4 regions of the Caminicella sporogenes DSM 14501 genome follow, and region 2 is predicted to be linked to each of the others. Evidence: riboswitches for the same ligand, from Rfam matches in the RefSeq annotation. Region 2 holds a riboswitch; each other region holds the start of a gene.
The links. A riboswitch is a leader RNA that binds a small molecule or an ion and turns the genes downstream of it on or off. The one in region 2 is predicted to bind cobalamin.

Region 1 (6,266 bases), on a different contig from region 2:
TCAATTAAGACACCTTCTATAAACCAAACAGTTAAAAATTTAAGCGGTGGAAATCAACAAAAAGTCAGCATTTCTAAAAGTTTGATGACTAAGCCGAGAGTTTTAATATTAGATGAACCAACACGAGGAGTAGATGTTGGAGCTAAAAAGGAAATTTATGATTTGATGAATGAATTTAAAAAGCAGGGCATGAGTATTATAATGATTTCTTCAGAAATTCCTGAAATATTGGGTATGAGTGATAGAATTTTAATAATGCATGAAGGAAGGTTGTCAGGAATATTAAATATAAAAGATGCAACACAAGAAAAAATAATGAAATTGGCAGTAGGGATTAAGGAGGCTTAGAGCTGATGAATATGAATTTATCTAAAGTTATGAAATATAAATCTATTATAGGGCTTGTACTGTTTTCAATTATAATATCGATTTTAAATCCTAGGTTTTTAACAGTAGGCAATATTTTGAATATATTAAGACAGACATCAATAAATTCGATTATTGCGGCAGGGATGACTTTCGTAATTTTAACTGGGGGTATTGACCTTTCAGTAGGTTCGATATTAGCTTTAACTGGGGCATATGCAGCAAGTATGGTATCAGCTGGATTAAATCCATTTCTTGCAGTTATTATAACATTAGTTATTGGAGCAGTTATTGGAATTTTAAATGGAGTGATAATTAGTAAGGGAAAAGTACAACCTTTTATTGCTACACTTGCAATAATGACTTTTGCAAGAGGAGCTACACTTGTTTTTACTAATGGAAAACCAATTAGCATAGGTTATGAAAAAAATGCAGAAATCTTTTCAAAACTTGGTAGTGGATATTTTTTACAAATACCTATTCCTATTTACATAATGATTTTGGTATTTGCGCTTGGATATTATATTCTTAAATATACAAGACTTGGAAGATATATTTATGCATTAGGTGGAAATGAGGAGGCTACAAAATTATCTGGAATAAGTACTGATAACATAAAATTATATGTATATGGAATTAGTGGACTTTTATCAGCTTTAGCAGGGATTATAATTACTGCAAGACTTTCATCAGCTCAGCCTACTGCTGGAACAGGATATGAATTAGATGCTATTGCAGCAGTTGTACTTGGAGGAACTAGTCTTGCAGGTGGAGTTGGTTCAATACTTGGAACTATTATAGGTGCATTGATAATAGGTATCTTAAACAACGCACTAAATCTCATGGATGTCTCTTCATATTATCAATTTTTAGCGAAGGGACTAGTGATATTAGTTGCGGTGTTATTAGATAGAAAACAAAAATAAAAAAATATAAAGGAGGAGTTTAGAGATGAAAAAAAGTATAGCATTATTATTGTGTTTACTGCTAACTTTAGGAACTTTAGCAGGATGTGGTGCTAAACCTGCAGAAGATGGAAAAGAGAAGATAGGTCTTGTTGTTTCAACGCTAAATAATCCATTCTTTGTAACACTAAAAGAAGGAGCAGAAGCAAAAGCTAAGGAATTAGGAGTAGAACTTATTGTTTTGGATTCACAAAATGACCCAGCAAAGGAATTGGCAAATGTTGAAGACTTATTAACTCAAGGTGTTTCAGTAATTCTTATTAATCCAACAGATTCAGATGCAGTTGGAAATGCTATAAAGAGAGCAAATGAAAAGAATGTACCGGTTATTACACTTGATAGAGGAGCAAATAGTGGAGAAGTAGTAACTCATGTAGCTTCTGATAATGTAGCTGGTGGAACCATGGCTGGAGAATTTATAGTAGAAAAATTAGGAGGAAAAGGTAAAGTTGTTGAACTTGAAGGAATAGCAGGTACTTCAGCAGCAAGGGATAGGGGAAAAGGATTTAATGATGCAATAAGTAAGTCTGATATAGAAGTTGTTGCAAGACAAGTAGCTGATTTTGATAGAACAAAGGGATTAAATGTAATGGAAAATATATTACAAGCACAGCCTGAAATAGATGCAGTATTTGCACATAATGATGAAATGGCACTTGGGGCATTAAAAGCTATAGAAGCAAGTGGAAGAAATATAATTGTAGTAGGTTTTGATGCAACAGATGATGCTGTTAAAGCTGTAAAAGAAGGAAAAATGGCAGCAACTGTAGCTCAACAGCCAAGTTTAATTGGTAGTTTGGGAGTTGAAAATGCTGTAAAAATTATTAAAGGTGAAAAGGTAGCAGATTTTATACCTGTAGAGCTTAAATTAATAACTAAATAATAGATTTATATAGAAAAGTAGAGAGCTCAAAAAAAGAGTTCTCTACTTTTTGTTATTTTTTATATAAAAATGTTGTATAATCTAATTATATTATAAAGAAATCAATAATTCAGATTGTAGACAAAATAAGACTAAAAGATTGAAAATATAAATTTGTCAACAAGCTCATAATTATTTAGCAAGTTGAGAATTATGGATTATTTTAAGATATTGAGTAATTGACCCTAAAATTTACAATATAGAACTTACAATTGATAGTTAGGAGAGTAGAGAATATGAAAGGAACTATTTTAGAAATATTAAAAGATAAAGATATAAAGATAATACATGAAGATAAACATATTATAGTAGCTGAAAAACCACCGAAAATGCCAACGCAAAGTGATAAGACTGGAGATATTGATATGCTTTCATTACTCAAGGAATATTTAAAGAAAAATTATCCTGCTGCAAAAAATCCTTATATAGGACTTGTACATAGACTGGATAGGCCTGTAGGAGGATTAATGGTATTTGCAAAGACAAGAGAAGCTAATGCATGGTTGTCTGAGGAGATAAGGACAAAGAGATTTAAAAAGGAATATTATGCTGTAGTTTGTGGAAAGCCTGAGAAGGAGAAGGCTGAATTAAGGAATTATCTATTAAAACTTAGGACTGTTAATATGTCTAAAGTAGTTACAAAGGATACAAAAAAAGCTAAGGAAGCTATACTTGAATATGAGTTAATAGACAGTGTTGATACAAAGGAATACGGAATACTTAGCCTTGTAAAAATTTTTTTAAAAACGGGTAGACATCATCAAATAAGAGTTCAGTTTTCTTACAATGGATTGCCGTTATGGGGAGATAATAAATACAATAAAACTTTTGTAAAGATGAGAAAATGGACACAAATTGCTCTATGGGCAAGTAGTATAACATTTAATCATCCAAAGAATAAAAATTTATGCAGATTTGAATCAAAACTTCCTTATAAGGAATATCCTTTTTCATTGTTTAATATTTAAGATGTAAAGATTATTAAATTAATCTATTATTCGATATATATTGACAAACATTGTAAAAATTCTTTATAATAATAAATATATGAAAACTTAATATATTTTTTAAGGTGCTTCTAATTTAGAAGTTAAAAGGGAAAGAGGTGAAAATCCTCTGCAGCCCCCGCTACTGTGATGGCAGACGAAATCTGTTGAAAGCCACTATCTGTTGATGAGTATTGTTTAATATTGAGTATCAGATGGGAAGGTCAGAGAGTAGGAAGAAGCCAGAGCCAGGAAACCTGCCTTAAAAAATAGACAACCGCTTCGGAGGGAAGCAAGGGTTGATTTAAATTGTTATAGGACATAAGTTATTTTTCTTATGTTCGGTTAGTATTGTTAAATTACCTTGCGATTCTCCGCAAGGTTTTTTATTTTACTTTTAAATTTTATAAGCGATGATTTGGTGAGTTAATAATGGTTGATGAACATATAAATATAAAACAATCTATAAAAAGAAATCAAAGAAGAAATTTTTTTTTAACGTTGATATTATTATTAGCTTTAATATTAATAATGCTTTTTAGTATATCATTTGGAAGAGCTGATTTAAGCTTTTCTACTGTTGCAAAAATTATAACTGGAAAATTAATTAATTCTAAATTATTAGATAATTTTGAGGAATATGTAGTAGTTATAGTATGGGATATAAGAGTGCCGAGAGTTTTAATTGGAGCATTAGTTGGAGCTGGACTTGCTGTATCAGGGACTGTATTTCAATCAATACTTAGAAATCCATTAGCTGACCCATATACTATAGGGGTATCGACAGGTGCTGCATTTGGAGCTGTATTGGCAATTTTTCTAAATCTTTTTGTAGTTAACAAAATGATTCCTATAATGCCGAGTGCTTTTATTGGAGCAATTTGCACACTGCTAGTTGTACTAAAAATATCATTGAAAGATGGGTACATATCTTCATCAAATCTTATACTTGCAGGTATAATAGTTAGCTCAATTCTTTCAGCTGGTATTAGCTTTTTAAAAAGTTTATCAGGAGAAGAAGTAGCAGCGATAGTATATTGGCTAATGGGCAGTTTATCATCAAAAACTTGGACACAGGTGATGATTAGTTTTCCGATAATATTAATAGGTATTATACTCTGTAAATATTTTGCTGATGATTTGGATATTATGACTCTTGGAGAAAAGGAAGCAAGGTCATTAGGGGTTGATCCGGGAAAGATTACTAAAGTATATCTTGTATTAGCATCACTTATAACTGCTGTGTGTGTATCAGTAAGTGGGATAATAGGTTTTGTTGGTTTAATAGTACCCCATATATTGAGATTTGCAGTATCTACAAAAAATAAAATACTTATTCCTCTTTCGGCAATATGTGGGGCACTTTTACTTGTATTAGCAGATAATCTTTCAAGGCTTCTACTTAATGTAGAAATACCTGTAGGAGTTATAACAACTTTATTTGGAGGACCATTTTTTATATATATCTTCTTTAAAAAACGCAGATAAGGACAAGGTAGTTATGTTTGATATACAAAATATTACTTTTGGATATGGCAAATTTAATATATTTGAAAATTTAAGTTTTAAAATTGATAGAGAAGATAAAGGTAAGTTTATTTCTATTATTGGTCCAAATGGGTGTGGAAAGACTACACTGTTAAATATTTTGACGGGCGAATTAAAGCCTAAAAAGGGAAAAATTTTTTACAGGCAGAGAGATTTATCTAGTTATACTATAAAAGAACTTTCAAAAAAAATTGCAGTAGTCAGGCAGAGGACAAATATAAGCTTTCCATTTACATGTTTTGATATAGTTATGATGGGAAGAAATCCATATAGAGAAAGATTAAATGAACCAACTGATGAAGATATAGACATAGTAGTAAGTTTTATGAAAAAAACAGATACTTATAAATTCATGAATTCATTAGTAACAGAAATTAGTGGAGGAGAATACCAAAGAGTAATGCTTGCAAGAGCCTTGTCGCAATCTCCGGAGATATTGTTATTAGATGAGGCTTTTTCTGCTATGGATATTGCATACAAAGTAAAATCTTTAAAATTATTAAAACAGGTAATTAGAGAAAAAAATATTACTGTTTTATCAATCATGCATGATTTGAATTTAGTCTATAAGTTTAGTGATAAGGTATGTGTTATTTCAAATGGCAAAGTGGTAAGATATGGAGATTCAAAAAAGGTTTTAGATCAAGATTTAATAAAAAAAGTTTTTGCTGTTGATGTTGAATTGATTGAAGGGAAAGGTTTTTTAATAACTTAATTTAGAAAGGGGATGTATTTATGAAAAAAATGTTAGTGTTAATGATGGTTTTTATTTTAGCTTTAGGAGCTACTACTGGCTGTTCACAAAAGCCGCAAGAAGTTAGCAAAGACCCAAATAAGAAGGCTATACTTGTAGTAAGTTTTGGTACAAGCTATGCAGATACTAGAAAACTTACTATAGAAGCTACAGAAAAGAGATTTGCTGAAGAGTTTCCAGATTATGACATAGTTAGAGCTTTTACAGCACAGACAATAATAAATATATTAAAAGAAAGAGACAAAATAGATGTATACAATGTAAAAGAAGCTCTGGATTACTTAAAATCACAAAAATATTCAGAAGTTATAATACAGCCTTTACATATAATGAATGGTGCAGAATATGATGAATTGTTAGCTCAAGTAGCAGCTTATGAAGGAGATTTTGATAAACTTAAAGTTGGAAAACCATTACTTACTACAACAGAAGATTATTTAGAAGTAGTGAAGGCTTTAAAGGCTCAGTTGCCTGAACTAAAAGATGATGAAGCTGTAGTATTTATGGGACATGGAACACATCATTTTGCTAATGCTACATATTCTGAGCTAGAGTATGTTTTACATGATTTAGGACATAAAAATGTGTTTGTTGGAACAGTTGAAGGTTATCCTGGATTAGAGCAAGTTATGAACAGACTTAAAGAAAATAATATTAAAAAAGTAACATTAATGCCATTTATGCTTGTTGCAGGTGACCATGCTACAAATGACATGGCAGGAGAT
Region 2 (6,266 bases):
TACAACTGCACTGTCATTGCCAGAAGTAATATTACTAAGAAAAGTTATTAAACCTAAACTTATAGCTGCTTTTATAATAATTACAGGTATAGGTATTATTTTAGTTGGATATTTATTTAATGGGATTGCCCATTTATTAATATAAAAATATTTAAGGAGGAATTAAAATGGTTATAAAAGTATTAGGTTCAGGATGTGCAAATTGTAAAAAACTTGAGGAAAATGCTAAAAAAGCAGTAGAAGAATTAGGTATTGATGCTACTATTGAGAAGGTAGAAGATTTTGCTGAAATAATGAAATATGGAGTAATGAAGACTCCGGCTCTTGTAGTAGATGAAAAGGTAGTAATAAAGGGAAGAGTTGCAAAAACTGATGAAATAAAAGATATATTAAAATAAGAAATACTATTTTTATAGTAAAAAAACAGCAGTATTTGCTGTTTTTTTTTCTTTATGCTATAATTAATTGAAAACTATTATCAGTAGGTGGTTTTATGGCCAATTATTATAAAGAGATAAATAAAATGATTGAAAAAATAATACATAATATTATAGTTTTAGATAAAAGAGGTTTTAAGTTAGGTTTAAAGGGGGAAGTTTTATCTTTTCTCGATATATATATAATTAAAATTATTGGGCAAAATAGCATGATGTCTATATATAATTTAGTTAATAAAACAGGGGTAGATAGAGGAATAATAGCATCTGTAGTGAATAAAATGGTAGCAGGAGGGTATTTTAAAAAGGAAAAATCAAAAGATGATAAAAGAGTTTATATGGTAATGCTTACTGAAGAAGGTAAAAAAGTATATGATAAAATTATTGATAATCAAAATAATTTATTGGAATTTATACTTAGTGATATAACACTTAATGAAGAAAAGGCATTACTAAAGTTTTTAAGTAAGGTCAATCAAAAGACGATATAAAAAACTTAAATGAAAAAGGTTAAGCCTAAGCTTAACCTTTTTAAGCTTTATGTATATATATTACTCTGCTTGAGGAGCGTCTACTGGACAAACATTAGCACAAGCTCCACAATCAATACATGCAGCAGCATCAATTACATATTTGTCATCTCCAGCACTAATTGCATTTACTGGGCACTCTGGTTCACAAGCTCCGCAGCTTATACAAGCATCAGTAATTTTATAAGCCATTTTAAAGTCCTCCTTTTAATTAATGATTAAAAATTAATTTTGCTACTGATAGCATTATACAGTATAATTAATACAGCAAACAATAAACCTATTTAAAAAAATCAAAAAAAAATCTAAAATATAATGATTATCATTGTATTTATATATATATTGTATAGGAGTTGTTAGAGTATAGAAATAGTAATCGATGAAATAATTTATTAGATAATTTGTTGGAGGTAATAGTGATATATGAAAGTAATAGCTCTTGTAGGAAAAAGTGGAACGGGGAAAAGTTATAAAGCTTTATCTTTAGCTCATGAAAAGGATATAGAATATATTATAGATGATGGTTTGTTAATTAGGGAAAATAAAATAATAGCTGGCAAGTCAGCTAAAAGAGAATTAACTAAAATATCAGCTGTAAAACGAGCACTTTTTTTAAATGAGGAACATAGAAAATCAGTAATAGATGCTATAGAGAGAGAAAAACCTAAGAGTATATTAATACTTGGAACTTCTGAAAAAATGGTTAGAAATATATCAGAAAATCTTGGAATTAATTATATAGACGAAATAGTTTATATTCATGATATATCTACTGAAGAAGAAATAAAATTAGCTCAAATATCTAGAAATAAAGAAGGAAAACATGTTATACCTGTTCCGACTTTTGAATTAAAAAAACATTTTTCTGGATACTTTTTAAATCCTTTGAGGATTTTTAGAAGAAAAAAGGATAATACTTTGCAGGTATCGGAAAAGTCTGTAGTTAGACCGACTTATAGTTACAGGGGGAAATATGTAATATCTGATAAAGCAATTATACAGATAATAAAATTTGTAGGACAAAATACAGAAGGTTTTTATAAATTTACTAAAATATATATAAAAAATTATCCACATGGAATAGTTGTAGACATAGATGTAATTTTAAGTTATGGAAATGTAGTGACAACTGTTATTAAGAATTTACAAAAGCATATAAAAAGAGAAATAGAAAATATGACATCTATAAATGTATTGGCAATAAATGTATGTGTAAGAAGTTTAAAAATATAATATTGATAAAATGTTTACAAATATGTATATGTATGTTATAATGCAGTTGTGAAGGGGGAAAGGAAATTTTTAAGTAAGCTCAAGGAAAACGTTTTACCTTGTGTTTTCCCGTAATTTCCAATTAAATACTGTCCCTTTGAAGTAAATTTTTTTATTTGAATTATTATTTGATTATTTATTGAATTTATTCTTTTGTCATGTTTTTGGTGGCAAAAGAAAGAAAATAAAAATTAATTTTTATTAGCAAAACAAGGGGGTTTCTTCCAATGGCAGGTCAAAATCTAAATGCAAAAGAGTATATTAAAGAAGTAATTGAGAAAGTTAAAGCTAGAAATGCTAGCGAACCTGAGTTTATTCAAGCAGTTGAGGAAGTACTAGTTTCTTTAGAGCCGGTTTTAGAAAAGCATCCAGAGTATATAGAAGCTAATTTATTAGAGAGAATTACTGAGCCTGAAAGACAAATAATATTCAGAGTTCCTTGGGTAGATGATAGTGGTAAGGTTCAAGTAAATAGAGGTTTTAGAGTTCAGTTTAATGGAGCTATAGGACCATACAAAGGAGGTTTAAGATTTCATCCTTCCGTATATATTGGAATTATCAAGTTTTTAGGATTTGAACAAATTTTTAAAAATTCATTGACTGGTCTTCCAATAGGTGGAGGTAAAGGTGGTTCCGATTTTGACCCAAGAGGAAAATCAGATGCTGAAATTATGAGATTTTGTCAAAGTTTTATGACTGAACTTTATAGACACATTGGACCAGATGTTGATGTTCCAGCTGGAGATATTGGAGTTGGTGGTAGAGAAATTGGATACCTTTATGGACAATATAGAAGAATTAGAGGAGCTTTTGAAAACGGGGTTCTTACTGGTAAAGGTTTAGCATATGGTGGTAGTTTAATTAGACCTGAAGCTACTGGTTTTGGTGTAACTTATTTTGCTCAAGAAATGTTAAAGCATGAAGGAGAAACTTTTGAAGGTAAGACTGTTGCTATATCAGGATATGGTAATGTTGCTTGGGGAGTATGTCAAAAAGTTGCTGAATTAGGGGGTAAAGTAGTTACTCTTTCAGGCCCAGATGGATATATTTATGACCCAGATGGAGTAACTGGAGAAAAGATAGACTATTTAGTTGAAATGTTAAAAGAAAATAAAGGTGCTAGAGTTAAGGATTATGCAGACAAGTACGGTGTAGAGTTTTTCCCAGGAGAAAAACCATGGGGAGTAAAAGTTGATATAATAATGCCATGTGCTATACAAAATGATATTACTTTGGAACATGCTAAGAAAATTGTTGCTAATGGTATTAAGTTTGTAGTTGAAGGTGCAAATATGCCATGTACAAATGAAGCAATTGAGTACTTCCAAAAGAACGGAGTGTTGGTAGGACCTGCTAAAGCTGCTAATGCCGGTGGAGTTGCTACTTCAGCTCTTGAAATGTCACAGAATAGTATGAGAATGTCTTGGACTAGAGAAGAAGTAGATAAGAAGCTTCATGAAATAATGGTTAACATTCATAATAATGCTATGAAAGCAGCTGAAGAATATGGATTCGGATATAATTTAGTTGCTGGTGCGAATATAGCTGGATTTTTAAAAGTTGCTGAGGCTATGCATGCACAAGGAAATTACTAAAATTGTATAAAATAGATGTATAAACTTGTTTAATGAAGGAGAACCTACAAAAATAATTTATAGTAGGTTCTCTTTTAGTAGCAGGAGTTTTTTTAGATATGTAGAATAGATTTAAATATATAAGTCAATATAAAAATTATAGGTGCCCATTTTAGGGAGAATAGGGAATGGAGTGGAAATCTCCAGCGGACCCGCCACTGTAAAGGGGAGCCTTTAAACACTATGCCACTGGATATTAATCTGGGAAGGCGTTTGAAGGTGTTGAACCTGAGCCAGGAGACCTGCCTATAATTTATTGACTCATGAATGATGGTAAAGTTCATGGTTTGTTTGTCATGCACAAATAAACTATGAACTTTTTTTGCATAAAAATAAAAGTTTAAAAAGCAAAATCAAGTTAGTTTAGTAATTAAAAATTATAAAAATTTTATAAAATTGACATTAAAAATTAAAGGATAGAATTTTAATGTTATTATATAAGCTAAAAAATAAATTTTAAAATATAGAGGGAGGAATAATTATGATTTTGTTAAAAGAAACTATTAAAAGGATTGGTGAGCTTGATAGTAAAGCCATGGAAAAAGCAAAAGAAAGAGTAGATAATCTTATCAAGCCACCTGGGAGTTTAGGAAGATTAGAAGAGATAGTTATTCAGCTAGCAGGAATAACAGGAGAAATTTATCCAAAGGTGGATAAAAAAGCTGTTATAGTTATGGCAGCAGATCATGGAGTATTTGAAGAAGGAGTTGTAGTATTTCCACAAGAAGTAACAGAAATTCAAACAAAAAATATGGCAAGAGGAGTTACTGGCGTTTGTGCATTAGCAAAGTATGTAGGGGCTGATGTAGTACCGGTAGATATAGGAGTAAAAGTTGATATAAATGAACCTGGAGTGATAAATAAAAAAGTAAAATATGGAACAGATAATATGGCTAAAGGACCTGCTATGAGCAGAGAGGAAGCTATAAGAGCTTTAGAAGTTGGAATAGAGGTTGCTGAGGAGCAGATTAAAAAAGGTAAAAACATTTTAGCAACTGGAGAAATGGGAATATGTAATACTACTCCTAGTGCTGCTATTGTTTCAGTTATAGGTGGATATGACCCTTTTGAAGTAACTGGAATAGGAGCAAATTTTCCAGTAGATAAACTTAAATACAAAGCAGGGGTAGTAAAGAGAGCTATAGAAGTAAACAGTCCTAATCCAAAGGACGGGATAGATGTCCTTGCTAAAGTTGGTGGACTTGAAATAGCTGGAATGGCTGGAGTAATGCTTGCTGGAGCTGCTAATAGAATACCGGTAGTAGTAGATGGATTTATTTCTTCAGCTGCTGCTCTTATAGCATGTACTATAGAACCAAAGACTAAGAATTTTCTTATACCTTCTCATGCTTCAAAGGAGAAGGGAGCGATATATGCATCAGAGCTTTTAGGATTAAAACCTATGCTTTATATGGATATGAGACTTGGAGAGGGAACAGGAGCTGTACTTGCTCTAAGTTTAATCGAATCAGCTACATATATGAATAATGAAATGATTACATTTGCTGAGGCTGGTATATCTGTATAATTGATAAAAAAGTATATTTTAGTTTAAGTTCTTTTAATGAGAGTTGCAGACTGATATAATAGTTGTAAGTTGATTTTTGAGGTGATATTAAATGCATGTAAAAGAAATAGAAAATGGTATAGTTTTAGAGAATATAAAGGATTTTGAGCTACCTCATATATTTGAATGTGGACAATGTTTTAGATGGAATAAGGAAGAGGATGGGAGTTATACAGGAGTAGCTTTTGGAAAGGTAATAAATTTAAGAAAAGAACATGATAAGGTTTATATTGATAATACGAATTATAACGATTTTAAAAATATATGGCATAGTTACTTTGATTTAGATAGGGATTATGGAAAAATAAAAGAAAAATTATCTGCAATTGATGAAACAATGAAAACTTCTGTAGAATTTGGTTATGGAATAAGAATACTTAAGCAAGATGAATGGGAAACTCTTATTTCTTTCATAATATCTGCAAATAATAGAATACCAATGATAAAAAGGGCTATAGAAGCTTTAAGTGAAAATTATGGCAGTTATATAGGAAATTATAGAGGAAAAAAATATTACAGTTTTCCAAAACCAGAAAAATTATATAATTTAAGTCTTGAAGATATTAATTTTAAAGGTATAGGGTTTAGAGGAAAATATATATTAAATGCAGCAAAACTTGTAGTAAATAAGGAGATAGATATTTATAATTTGAAAAATTTAGAGACCTTTAAAGCAAGAGAAGAATTAATGAAGTTTTCTGGTGTGGGACCTAAAGTTTCAGATTGTGTGATGTTTTTTTCAATGGATAAAAGTGATGCATTTCCTATAGATGTATGGGTAAAAAGGGTTATGGAGTATTTTTATGTTCCGGAGGGGACAAGTTTA
Region 3 (6,266 bases), on a different contig from region 2:
TCTTTATCTCTATACTTTCTATTATTAGAAACATCCCATAAATATAATTTATAACTGCCTCTATATGTATTAGGATCATAAGGTGCTCCCTTTATTCCTATCGTATACTTTATAGTTTCCCCTTTATTTTCTACTATATATTTTTTGTTTAAAGCAAATTTATCTAGTAAATTGAAATAAGCATAAACTTTCTTACCTTCTATATTCAATTCAAGTGCATATAATCCATTTTCAAGTTTGTTTAACAAACTCATATCCAATTCTACATTACTCATGTAACTAGAATTAAGTGTTCCTTTTGATAATACTACATCTTTTCCGTCTATTTTAGGATATTTATTGTTTATATAATCATAAACTTTAATTTCATATGTTTTTCCAACATACTTATCATTATTTGCAGTTAGAGTTACAAAAAACTTTGTTTCTTTAAATACATCTCTGCTGTAGCATCTTACAGCTATTTCTGAATCGTAATCATCTTCAGCTTCTCCTCTTACTAATGTTCCAAAACCATATACACATATATACTTTCCAGCATCAATATTCTCAGGTAAATCAAAATTCTCCTCATATTTACCATTTTCATCTAATATTACAACTAAACTTTCTTCTCCATTAAACTTAAATGGTTTACCACTTGCCTCATGAATCATAGATAATTCTACTTCACCATTTGGCCATCCGGGAGCATCTATTTTAACATTCAATTTATTTTCTGACTCTAAAAATCTTATTAAAGCTCCTCCCATGTCTATAAATAAACTAACAGCATTTATATATTCGCCATTTTCATCATATACCATAACTTTTAAATTTGTTCTACCATGATCTCTTTTTATTGCTATATCCTTTGGTATGGTAAACTCTATACTTGCTATACCTTGTTCATTTGTTTTTGCATTTACTTCTATTTCTTTAAAACCTTCTAGAGCCCCATAACATTTTGAATCTTCTACTTTAAGTTTTATATTTTTTACTTCTCTTTTTCCTATATTTATTTTTCCAACAATATGTACATCTTTGCCATATGCCATTTTATAATAATCAATTGGTTTATAACCGTAATCATCTTCCTTTTTAAAAGAACCAAAATATAACTTTCCTTGCTTTATGTTAATATCTAACTTATCTTCTTCTGCTTCAAAAAGTATAGGTCTGTATGCAATTTTTATATAATTCTTTTTATATACTACTCCATCTACTTCTATCTTTACTTCAAATATTTCTCCTTCTTCTTCTGCCTTATTTAAATCTACATTTTCTCCTGTTATAGGTATACTTATTGATGCTCTACCTTCATTATCAAAAATATGTTTTTTATTGTAATTTACTTTTTTAGTTTTCTTAGATGCTAAAATTATATTAAACTCTTTATTTCTTAAATCTGGAGCATTTATATTAACATTTAAATTATCTTCATTTACATATACTAATTTTTTATCTATATCAAATTCTTTTATAGGATTCTTTATTCTAATAAAAGGAACATAATATCTATTTTTTGATGGCTTTACATAGACATATAATAGAGGATTATTATAAAGCACTGTTTCATCTGGTATCTTGACAGTTTCTGTATAATCTCCGTTTGCATCTAATTCAACTTTATAAAATTTCTCTTTACTTATGTATATACTGTCCCAACTTGAAGAATCCTTGAGTTTTACATAATAAAGTAAATTGTCAGATTTATCAGCATCTATTGATATTTTTAAATCATCTCCAACATTTAATCCTTTATATTTATCAAAACTTACTATTTTATTTAATGGAAATGGTAGTACATACTCATCTGAATCAAATTTAACAACCAAAAGTGCCTTAATCCATCTTATGTCTTCAGGAATTGCAATATTTACACTGCCTCTGCCATCTCCATCTAATATAATATTTTCCATCTCTCTATACTCTCTGGTATTTGGATTTATAAGCCCCACTATACCTTTTTCATTTTTATGTTCAGTTATATGTAAATTAGCAGTAATACTGTCATTAGCAAATTTTTTACTTTCATTGTATATTAAAACCATATCTTTATCATAATTGACTATTTTACTATAATCTACTTCTATAGTTTTCTTCTTTCTATATATAGTTTGTAAACTGCTGTCTTTAAAATTAAAATCTAATGTTAACTTATTATCATTTACACAGTTAGAAACTATATTTTTAGGAATAGAAAAACTATAGTACCCCCTGCCTTCACTATTTAAATTAATTTTAAATGTATTTACATATTTAGAATCTATATCTCTTATTATATCGTCTTCATAATTATCCCAAAAACTAATTTCAACTTCTTTTGCCGATAAACCAGAAAAATATATTTCTCCATATACAGTCCCCTGTACTGTCTTATCTCCATATACAGAAATTTGTACAGTTTCATCTTCATATACTGTATCTTGTACTGTTTTATTCGACTTTTGACTGTCATCAAAAGCATGTACCGTCAAAGATAAATTAAAACCTATATTAGGTACTAATAGTGCTAAAACAAGAACTACAGAAATTATCTTCTTTAGTTTATTCATATAACATCTCCCCTTTAATTTAAAATTTCTCTATAAAATCTACCAAAATAATAAATTTAAATTCTACACTAATATTTTCTACTCTCGATAAATAAGATAATATTTTATTGGGCAAACATATATATGTTTGCCCAGTTATATAACAGTGGGATTTTTTTATATTTAATTAATATTAAATTTAACTTCTTGAGATTTAACTATTTTCAAACAATGATCAGGATCTTCATTTTCTTCATAATACTGCTCTTTTACATAAATATTTACAGTTTTTCCTCTATAATTACTTACATCATCAAAAATAGCTTGTCCATTTACAATATCTGCTTCAATTGACTCCCCATCATATTCCAGCACTACTTTTCCTTCATTTAAATCTACTGTCTCCATCTGCCATGTCCATACATCTTTAAATTTCTCGGCTTTAACATTTACTACAAGTTCTTCATCATCTTGAGTAATATCATTTGATTCTAATTTAGGAAAATATGTGTATGCTGGACAGCAGTAATACCAAGTTATTACATCTCCATCTGAAACTTTTGCTTTATTAGTATCTCCAGCTGAATAATTAGGCAATTCATTGTTCACTCTATACATCCATCCTGAATAATATTTTTCATTTGGCAAATATCTTTTTTCCATTTGAATATCTTTTTCAGATGAACCTTTTCCAATCCCCTGAACATATGTACTTGCACCAGAGCCTACATATTTTAGCAATAAACTTGAATCATTATCACAAATATCTTTCAAAACATCAAAATACGTCTTACTAGTATCAGTGTTTACTTCTTCATCAAATATTATCCCACCATGATCTGAAGTACTCATTATTCTATAAGTAACTGTTGCCGAATCTGCAAAAACAGATATAGAAAGAACAAATACCAATATAAAACTCAATATTCCTATTCTTAGAAATTTTTTCATTTTTAAATCCCCCTTTATAATTTAAATTATCCCACTGTTATAAATAAACATTTAAATTTTCCTATAATAACATTTTTATTATTCAAAAAAAGAACACTACCATAAACATATATTTATGTGGTAGTGCCTCCAGTTTTCTGGTCAGCTCTTCCTTTTATTTATAATTTTATTGACCTTTTTAACTCCTCAACTCTTATCGGCTGCTTATCTTGTACAATAATTTTTATTTCCCCATATCCTGTGTCCCGAATCATCTCAATTAGCTTTTTTTCCCTCTCATTTACATTGATAATCATACTTTCCTTTCTTATACGTTCCATACCCCTTCATCTCCATTTCGCAAATAAAGTTTTATAAATCATAAAAATCCTTGACCTTTTACAGGGAATCAAGGATTTTTTTCCATAACATAACAACTTTAAAATATTTTTTAAGTATATCCCTTATCCCTGGTTAGGTCTATACTTAACGGTTTTGGCAGGTCTCCTGGCTCATGGATCATCAAATCCTTTCACCTTCCCAGAAGTCATTTCCAGTGGTCTTACCGAAAGGTTCTCCCCATTCACAGTGGCCGGTCCGCTCGGGATTTTCACCCGATTCCCTTTTAACCTTTGGCTGTATAAGCCAAAGAACCAAAACCTTTATTATACATATAAATATATTTTATTTTTATTTTATTGTACAATATATACATATTTTTATCAATATATGCAGCATTACATTCTTCCTTCAATTTTCGACACTTTTCGTTATTTTCGCATATAATTTAAATCTAAACTTTTTATTTTTTCCTCTACATATAATTTTTTATTCATAGCAGATTTCCAAAATATGTATGATATAAAAATATAAAAAGCTAGAATTCTTTTTAATCCAAAAGAATTCTAACTTTTTATACTTTTATAACATTATTTTTTTAATAGGTTTCTAAACTTTGCAATGCACCATGCACATTGTGCTCTATTTACTGCTTTTTTAGAATTAAATCCTTTAAACAAAAGTCCTTTTTCCTTTGCAACTTGAATATATCCAAAAGCCCAACCTTTACCTTTTACCTTTTTCTTTCGTGCTTCATTTTCAAGTCCTGCTGCCTTTACTAATATAGTCATCAACTGTTCTCCTGTAATATAACTGTCAGGTGAAAAACTTTTTTCTGAAACTCCTTTTACAAAACCTCTACTTGCACAAACACCTATACTTCCATTTGCCCAATGATTTTCATCAATATCATTAAATTTATTAGAAGCCCTATATTTTTTCTTTTCCCTTTTTAATCCTAAAGCATTAACTAAAATTGATGTAAACTCAGCTCTTGTTACAGGTTTATTTGGTCTGAAAGTCCCATCTGGATAACCTGATAATACATAATCATATACTAAATCCATAGTTTCTTTAAAAGCAAACTGCCCCGGTTTATAATCGCTAAATAATTTTTTTTCAGCCTCAGGTCTATATTTTTCATGAAGCATATCAAATACACACTTATTATGATATGCACTTGCCATACCATACAATGCTTGTTCTGTTGACATTCCATTATCATATATTGGAAGCATATCTTCTTCATTTAAAACATGAGTAAAACTTCCATCTTTAAGCTGAAATCTCATCATAGCTGTTACAGGATTACCCCCACCTGGTTTTGTCCATTCTTTTCCCATAGGATCTTGTCCTAATAGTGTAAGTGCTAAAATAACCCATGAACAACTTTCTGGATTTTCTGTCCCCCAAGAATGAAATCCTCCATTATCAAGCTGTCTGTCATGTAAAAATTGAAGTGCTCTTGCTACTACAGGATTTGACTCATCTTCTCCTAATATTGCAAAAGCCATAAGAGCAGCTGCAGTCATATCTACATCTGATTCAACTAATTTATAATCTTCCGGGTCATCAAAATACTTTACATCCCAAGTAAATCCTCCATCAGAATGCTGTTGTTTTTCAAGCCATTCTAAACATTTATCTCTATTTGGAATAGGCTCCCCTGCACAGTGAAGTGAAATAACTCCAAAAATATGAGCATTTATCAAATCTTCTCCAATTGGTTTTCCCGTCTTGTTATCTGCAACTGAATCTGCAAAATGCCCATTTGGCAGCATAGTACTCTTTTCTATCTCAACTAAATTTAGCCCTCCAAAATCTCTCGGATCTTTTCCAGCCGCACATACACCTATAATAGTTCTCTGAAAATCTGTATTCTTTACTTTAGAAAGTCTAATACCTTTCCTTACTTCCATTTCTCTCCAATATGCAGCATTTTTACCATTTACAGTCCACTTAGGTCCGCTTACATCTTCCCCAAATCCAAACAATCCCAAAGCAGGCCAATCTAACAATCCTCTAAATTCCTTATCCTTATAATTGTCATAATAATATTTTATTGTCTTTTGAGCTGCCTTGTATAAATCTTTTCTAGTAAAATTAGTTTGAATTCCATAGACATTTAATACCGTATTATTAATAATCATTACAAGAGTAAAAAATAGAGTTAAAAATCGTATAATCCCTTTCCTTTTCATCTTCATTTTCTTATACACCCCTTTTAAATTTAATTTTTTCTTATCCATATATCCGCAATAAATAAAAATAAAGCTAATGGTATAAAAAGATATTTTAAAGACTTTTTTGACTTGTTCAATAAAGTAATAGGTAAATCAAATATATTCAAATTCTCATCTAATATATTGGCAAAATTCGTTAATAAAATATTTTTAACGTTTATATCTTGATTAATATCATACTCAGGAGAATAATCTAAATATATTGTACGAACAGTTCTATTTACCTCTTTATCACCAT
Region 4 (6,266 bases), on a different contig from region 2:
CCTCAGAAAAAATTAAAACAGAAAAAGGAGCAAAAGAAATAGCAGATAATAATGTAAAAGTAATGAAACAGTTAATAAAGCTGGTAGAAAAGATAAAGAAAGAAGAAGAGAAAAAAGAAATAAACAAAGTAGCAGCAGATAATGTAGAAATAACATTAAAAGTAGTAGAAAAGATTAAAGATGTAGAAGAAATTAACAGAGTAGTAGAAAATGTTATAGAAACATCTGTAGAACTTATAAAGAAAATAGGAAGAGAGAGAGCAATAGATATAAAAGATAAAGTAGTAAAGTTAATAGAAAAAGTATTAGAAAAAGCAAGTGAAAAGGAATTAGGTGGAAAAGAAGTAAAAATAGAAGAGGAAAAAGCAATAGCAGTAGTAGATATTAAAATTATTAAAGAAATAGCAGAAAATACAGTAAATACAGTAAAAATGATAAAAGAAAAATTAGACAGAGATATAGTAGAAAAAGGGCTAGAAAAGAAGATAACTATAAAAATACCAGAGGTGAATAAAAAGGAAATACAAGCAAAGCTTCCAGTTAATATGGTGAAAATATTAAAAGAAAATGGAATAGAAAAAGCAGTAGTAAAGACAGAAAATGTAGTATTTGAAATAACATCAAATACATTTAAAGAAAAAGATAAAGAAGTAATATTAAGTGTGAAAACTATTGATAGAAATGATTTAACTCCACTTGAAAGAAATAAAATACCAAGTGAAAGTATAGTAGTGCAATTAGAAGCAAAAGCAGGAAAGGAAAAAATAAATAGTTTTAAAGAACCAATGGCAGTAAGTATACCATATAACGGAGAGGTAAAAGATAGTGAAACAGTACAAGTATTTCTATTGAAAGATAATGGAATAGTAGAAAATATTGGCGGGAAGTATGATAAAAATACAAATATGGTAACTTTTACGACACCACATTTTAGTAAATATTTTGCAAAGAAAGTAGATAAGAATGAAATAAAAATAACATTTAAAGATTTAAGTGGATATGAATGGGCAAGAAAGGCAATAGAATCTATTGCAAGTAAAGGAATAATAAGAGGAAGAGGGGAAGGAATATTTGACCCGGCAGCTAAAATAACGAGGGCAGAATTTGCAACTTTAGTAACAAAACTGATGGGATATACTGCAGAGGATATTGAATTATCATTTAAAGATGTAGCAAAAGATGCTTGGTATTATAAGAGCATAGCAGCTGCATATAAAAATGGATTAATTAAGGGTAAAAGCAAAAGTGTATTTGACCCAAATGGAAATATTACAAGAGAAGAAATGTCATTAATAATAGCAAAAGCGTTAAGGCAAAGAGGGTTTAAAAATGCAATGCCAGATGAATTAAATATTTTTACAGATAGAGATGAAATATCAGTATGGGCAAGAGATGCAGTAAGTATGTGTGTAAGAGAGAGTATTATAAAAGGTATGGAAGATGGAAGATTTGTACCAAGAGATAAAGCAAACAGAGCACAAGCTGCAGTTATGCTTTACAGATTATATCAATTAATTAAATAAGAATGAAAATAGACTGCTGTCTTAGTGGAGATGGCAGTCTATTTTTTTACTTAGATATTGTTATGTTGCTAATGATTAATCTTTTTGTTATAATTTAAGTCAGAAAATTTAATAAAAATTAATTTAGGTTCTCTATTTAGAGATTAAAAGGGAAAGAGGTGGAAATCCTCTGCAGCCCCCGCTACTGTAATGGTGGACGAAATCTGGTATATAACACTGTGACTTATGTCATGGGAAGTTCAGAAAGTAGGAAGAAGCCAGAGCCAGGAGACCTGCCTAAATAAAAAATCTTCGGAGGGAAGATGTTGCTCAATGATATGATATTAAAACATTATGTTGCGTTGAACAACATAATGTTTTTCTTTGTTACAGTATAAAAAAGAAACCTGAGAAAAGTTATCAGGTTTTATATATATTTATTATTTAAAAGGGGTGTGAGTACATGGAAAAATTTGCTACAAGAAATCTGAAAATTATTGCAAAATTGATGATAATTGCTATGCTCATTTTTGGCATAACTCCAATTATGCCAGTAGTTGAGAAGCATTACATTAGTAATGCTGTATCTAAGGAAAAGTCTGTGTTTGAAGTTGTATATAAAGCCGTATATTATCATTATGATAAATATACGACTGGAACTCCAGTAGATGCAGGTTATGGAAAATTTGGAGCATATGAAGCATATATACTTACAAAAGCAGGAGAAACAGTATCAGAGTGGGTGTATAACGGTTCAAATTTAAAAGAAGACGTAATAAAACTAATGGACGATACAATAAAAAATTCAGATAAGAAAAAGAAAGATTGGACTGGAAAAGAAGTTTATGCAAAATCGTCAAAGAGAGCAGCACAAGAGTATTTGGCAGCAAAGGAATGGGGAGAAAAGGATAGAGCAGAAGCTTTACTGAATATATTAAAGCAGAGACAAGAAAGAAATGAAGATGGTTCATTAGATGGAAATCCATATTCAGATATACCAGCATATGAACTTTTAGGAAGAGCAGGGGATATAGAAAAAATAGATGTTTCAAAAGCAATAGAATACATATTAAAAAGTCAAGACAGCAGTACAGGAGCATGGAGTAATAGTTATAATGATTTTATGCTTACAGCTCAGGCAGTAAGAGCTTTAGCATATTTAAAAGATTATGCGGGAAGTAAAGTAAATGAAGTAGAAAATGCTATAAATAGCGGATTAAAATGGTTAAAGAGTAAACAGCAGTCAGATGGTGGATTTAAAAGTAGTCCTTATGATGATGTAGCAGTGGATACTGTAGAAGTAATATTGACATTAGATGTACTAAATATAAATTTAGATAGTTGGACAAGCAGTGAAGGAAAATCTCCAGTAGATTATTTAAGAGAAAAGACATTAAATAGCGATGGAAGTTTTGGGACATATAGAAATTTAGTAGATGCTACATGGGTATTAGATGCTTATACCAGATTGAATTTGTTATCAGTAAAAGAAAATGATAGTAGTGATGATGGAGAAAATGTTCAGCCTTCTGATTCTACTATTAAAGTATATATAGCGATAATTGGAAAAGATGGAGAAATAATATGTTTTCCAAGGACAGTAATTTTATCAAAAGATAATAAATATGGTTTGACAGCTTTAGGAGCTTTAGATGCTGCTGGAGTAGATTATAGAATAAGTAAAGAGTGGGATGGATTTGTTGAAGAGATAGAGGGAATAAGAAATAAAGGTATGAATGGTTGGATGTATGCAGTTAATGGAAGTATACCATCAGTTTTAGCAGCAGATAAAAGAGTTAAATCTTCTGATAAAATATTGTGGTGGTATAGTGAAGATTCTATGGGAAAAGCTCCAAGCTGGCCAAGTGATAATTCATCATCAGCTCAAACTGTTATAAGTAAAGAAAAGGCAGAAAAAATAGAAAAAAAATTAAAAGAATATGATAAAAAACTTTCAGATATAAAAAATAAAACTATTATACTTAAAACTGAAAAAATAATGGATTTGGAAAAAGCTAAAAAATTAAAAGAACAATTAGATAATAACAAAGTAAAATTAAGTTTAAAAATAGGAAAAGATGGAGGAATAATAGCTGATACAAAAGTGGAAGAAGTATCTTTATTAGTGCCAGAAAGGGCATTGACTAAAAATAAAAATATTAGTATTGAAGAAATGAATAAAAACAGTAAAAAACCAAAACAATATGCTGTAAAGATTAATTCATCTATTTATGAATTTAAACCAAGTGGAATTAAGTTTGATAAACCAGTTACTATTAGTATCAAACTTCCTGTAACTAAAGATATGAACTTAGATAGATTGACTCCTGCATGGTATGATGAAGAAAATAAGAAGTGGATACCTATATCAGGAGTAATAGATGCTGAGGAAGGAATAGCAGTATTTAAAGTGAATCATTTTACTAAATTTGCAGTAATTGAAATGCCAAAGAGAGTATTTTTTAAAGATGTTAATGAAAATGTTGGCTGGGCTAAAGATGCCATTGAAATTTTAGCAGGACAAAATATTATAAAAGGTACTGGCAATGGCAGATATGAACCACAAAGAGCTATAACTCGTGCTGAATTTGTTAATTTGATTGTTAATGCATTAAATTTATCATCAAATAAAGATAGTGATATAATATTTAAAGATGTAAAGGATACAGATTGGTTTAGCAAAGCAGTAAAAATTGCATATGAAAACAATATAATTCTTGGAGATGAAGAAGGCAGATTTAGACCAAATGATAAGATAACTAGAAATGAAATGGCAGCGATTTTTTATAGATTGAACAAATCTGATGCAGATGTAAAAGATTATAAATTAAATATAAAAGATAAATCTCAAATTCCTATATGGGCATTAAATGGAGTTAAGTATGTATATAAAAAGGGCTTAATGATAGGATATAAAGATAATACATTTAGAGGGGACAAACTCTTTTCAAGAGCAGAGGTAGCAGTAGTTATTTACAGGTATTTAAATGATAATAATAATTAAATAAGCTGTATAAAGGGGAGAATAGTTTCTCTCCTTTAGCTGTTTAATAAATGTTTATATATATTCAGACGAGGTGTTTAAATATGAAGATAAAAAATTTTTCTAAGATATTTTTTATAATAGTTTTAATTTCTTTAGTTATAAGTGGGTGTGGAAGTAAGAATGGAAGTAGTTTAAATGGTCAAGCTGTATTAGTAGTAACGAAGAATTATGGAAAAGATGTTATATTTGATAAAAAAGTTAAGATAGATAAAAATTATACTGTTATGGATATATTAGAAGAAAATTTACAAGTAGGAACTAAATGGGGTGGAGATTTTGTATCAGAAATAAATGGTATAAAAAGTGATAATGGAGGAGTAAGTGGAAAACGTCAAGATTGGTTTTATTTTGTAAATGGGGTTTGTGCAGATACGGGAGCTTCAGAATACGAAGTAAAAAGTCAGGATATTGTGTGGTGGGATTATCATCCTTGGGAAAATATGAACTCTGCTAATTCTGCTGTTATAGGGTGTTTTCCAGAGCCTTTTATTCATGGGTATAGAAATAAGCCTAATAAAGTTATAATAATGGCTTCAACAGATAATTTAGATTTAGCAAATTCTTTAAAGGATTCTATTTTATCTAAAGGAGCTGAAAATATTGAAGTTAAAAAGTTAGATGAAAATTTAATAAAAGATAGATTAGGACCTACTATTGTTATTGGACAGTGGGATGAAATAAAAAAATTAAATTACATAAATAACTTAAATGAAGAATATAAAAAATCTGGAATAAATGTACATTTTAAAGATGAAAAAATAGAGTTATTAAAGTATGATGGGACTGCTGTAAAAAAAATCAAAGAAAATGCAGGAGTAATTACTGCAGTTGGTGAAGGTTTAGGCGATGATAAGCCTTTGTGGCTCATTGTAGGAATTGATTCTAAAGGGCTGGATAAAGCAGTTAATTTGTTAGTTAATAATCCAGAAAAAATCAAAAATATGTACAGTGCTGTTGTTACATCAGAAGAAATTATAAGTTTACCAATACAATAAAAAAGGAAGAGATTTGATTATGTTAATGTATAGAGAGAAAAATAATTTATTTTATAAATTACATCCTCTTACTAATTTGTTGTACATATCTTTGATTTTATTTTTTTCATTTATTTTTTCAAGTCCTATATATTTACTTGGATTATTTATATCAGTAGGATTAGTTATTATTTCGTCAGAAAATTTGTCTGAATGGAGAGGATATTTGAAATTTTCTTTAATATTGATTGCTATAATAATAGTGGTAAACGTTATCATTGTTAAAGCTGGTTCTACTGTACTTTATAGAGGACCTAGACTGCCTGTATTAGGAAGGATAAGAATAACTATGGAGGCACTTATATATGCTGTGGGTATGGGAATAAGACTTCTTGTTGTAATTAGTATATTTTGTTTTTATACATATGGAATACATCCAGATAAGTTGTTAAAACTTTTCAGCAGATGGGGAAATAAATCGGTATTAGTCATTACACTTTCTACAAGATTATTTCCGCTTATGATTAGTGATTACAAGAGAATTTCAGAAGTTCAAAGGTGTAGAGGAGTAAAACTAAATACTGGTAGTTTGTGGAATAAAGCTAAAAATATGATTCCAATTTATAATGTGCTCTTGTTATCTTCTTTGGAAAGGTCTTTTCAAATAGCTGAATCTATGTATGCAAGAGGATATGGAAGTGGAAAAAGAAGTATTTATAAAAGAGAATTATTTAGACCTAGAGA

Region 1: linked by a shared signal. The riboswitch ahead of BUA90_RS05800 (FecCD family ABC transporter permease) and the one ahead of cobT (nicotinate-nucleotide--dimethylbenzimidazole phosphoribosyltransferase) in region 2 are both predicted to bind cobalamin.
Region 3: linked by a shared signal. The riboswitch ahead of BUA90_RS05690 (DUF2292 domain-containing protein) and the one ahead of cobT (nicotinate-nucleotide--dimethylbenzimidazole phosphoribosyltransferase) in region 2 are both predicted to bind cobalamin.
Region 4: linked by a shared signal. The riboswitch ahead of BUA90_RS05675 (S-layer homology domain-containing protein) and the one ahead of cobT (nicotinate-nucleotide--dimethylbenzimidazole phosphoribosyltransferase) in region 2 are both predicted to bind cobalamin.

What each region holds. Positions count from the first base shown of each region.
Region 1 is NZ_FRAJ01000008.1:77,265-83,530, reverse strand. Features, by position in the region: gene rbsA (ribose ABC transporter ATP-binding protein RbsA) at 1-348, shown strand, start outside; gene rbsC (ribose ABC transporter permease) at 354-1,292, shown strand; gene rbsB (ribose ABC transporter substrate-binding protein RbsB) at 1,318-2,214, shown strand; gene BUA90_RS05805 (RluA family pseudouridine synthase) at 2,490-3,221, shown strand; cobalamin riboswitch at 3,307-3,518, shown strand; gene BUA90_RS05800 (FecCD family ABC transporter permease) at 3,672-4,727, shown strand; gene BUA90_RS05795 (ABC transporter ATP-binding protein) at 4,741-5,502, shown strand; gene BUA90_RS05790 (sirohydrochlorin cobaltochelatase) at 5,523-6,266, shown strand, end outside.
Region 2 is NZ_FRAJ01000010.1:65,544-71,809, forward strand. Features, by position in the region: gene BUA90_RS06925 (permease) at 1-145, shown strand, start outside; gene BUA90_RS06930 (thioredoxin family protein) at 168-398, shown strand; gene BUA90_RS06935 (MarR family winged helix-turn-helix transcriptional regulator) at 494-928, shown strand; gene BUA90_RS06940 (4Fe-4S binding protein) at 989-1,159, opposite strand; gene BUA90_RS06945 (Asp23/Gls24 family envelope stress response protein) at 1,391-2,200, shown strand; gene gdhA (NADP-specific glutamate dehydrogenase) at 2,467-3,834, shown strand; cobalamin riboswitch at 3,958-4,137, shown strand; gene cobT (nicotinate-nucleotide--dimethylbenzimidazole phosphoribosyltransferase) at 4,355-5,401, shown strand; gene BUA90_RS06960 (DNA-3-methyladenine glycosylase family protein) at 5,493-6,266, shown strand, end outside.
Region 3 is NZ_FRAJ01000008.1:48,783-55,048, forward strand. Features, by position in the region: gene BUA90_RS12260 (S-layer homology domain-containing protein) at 1-2,537, opposite strand, end outside; gene BUA90_RS05685 (DUF4430 domain-containing protein) at 2,700-3,467, opposite strand; gene BUA90_RS05690 (DUF2292 domain-containing protein) at 3,626-3,787, opposite strand; cobalamin riboswitch at 3,927-4,119, opposite strand; gene BUA90_RS05695 (S-layer homology domain-containing protein) at 4,376-5,992, opposite strand; gene BUA90_RS05700 (VWA domain-containing protein) at 6,016-6,266, opposite strand, start outside.
Region 4 is NZ_FRAJ01000008.1:39,581-45,846, reverse strand. Features, by position in the region: gene BUA90_RS12260 (S-layer homology domain-containing protein) at 1-1,523, shown strand, start outside; cobalamin riboswitch at 1,632-1,817, shown strand; gene BUA90_RS05675 (S-layer homology domain-containing protein) at 1,966-4,506, shown strand; gene BUA90_RS05670 (DUF4430 domain-containing protein) at 4,590-5,543, shown strand; gene BUA90_RS05665 (energy-coupling factor transporter transmembrane component T family protein) at 5,563-6,266, shown strand, end outside.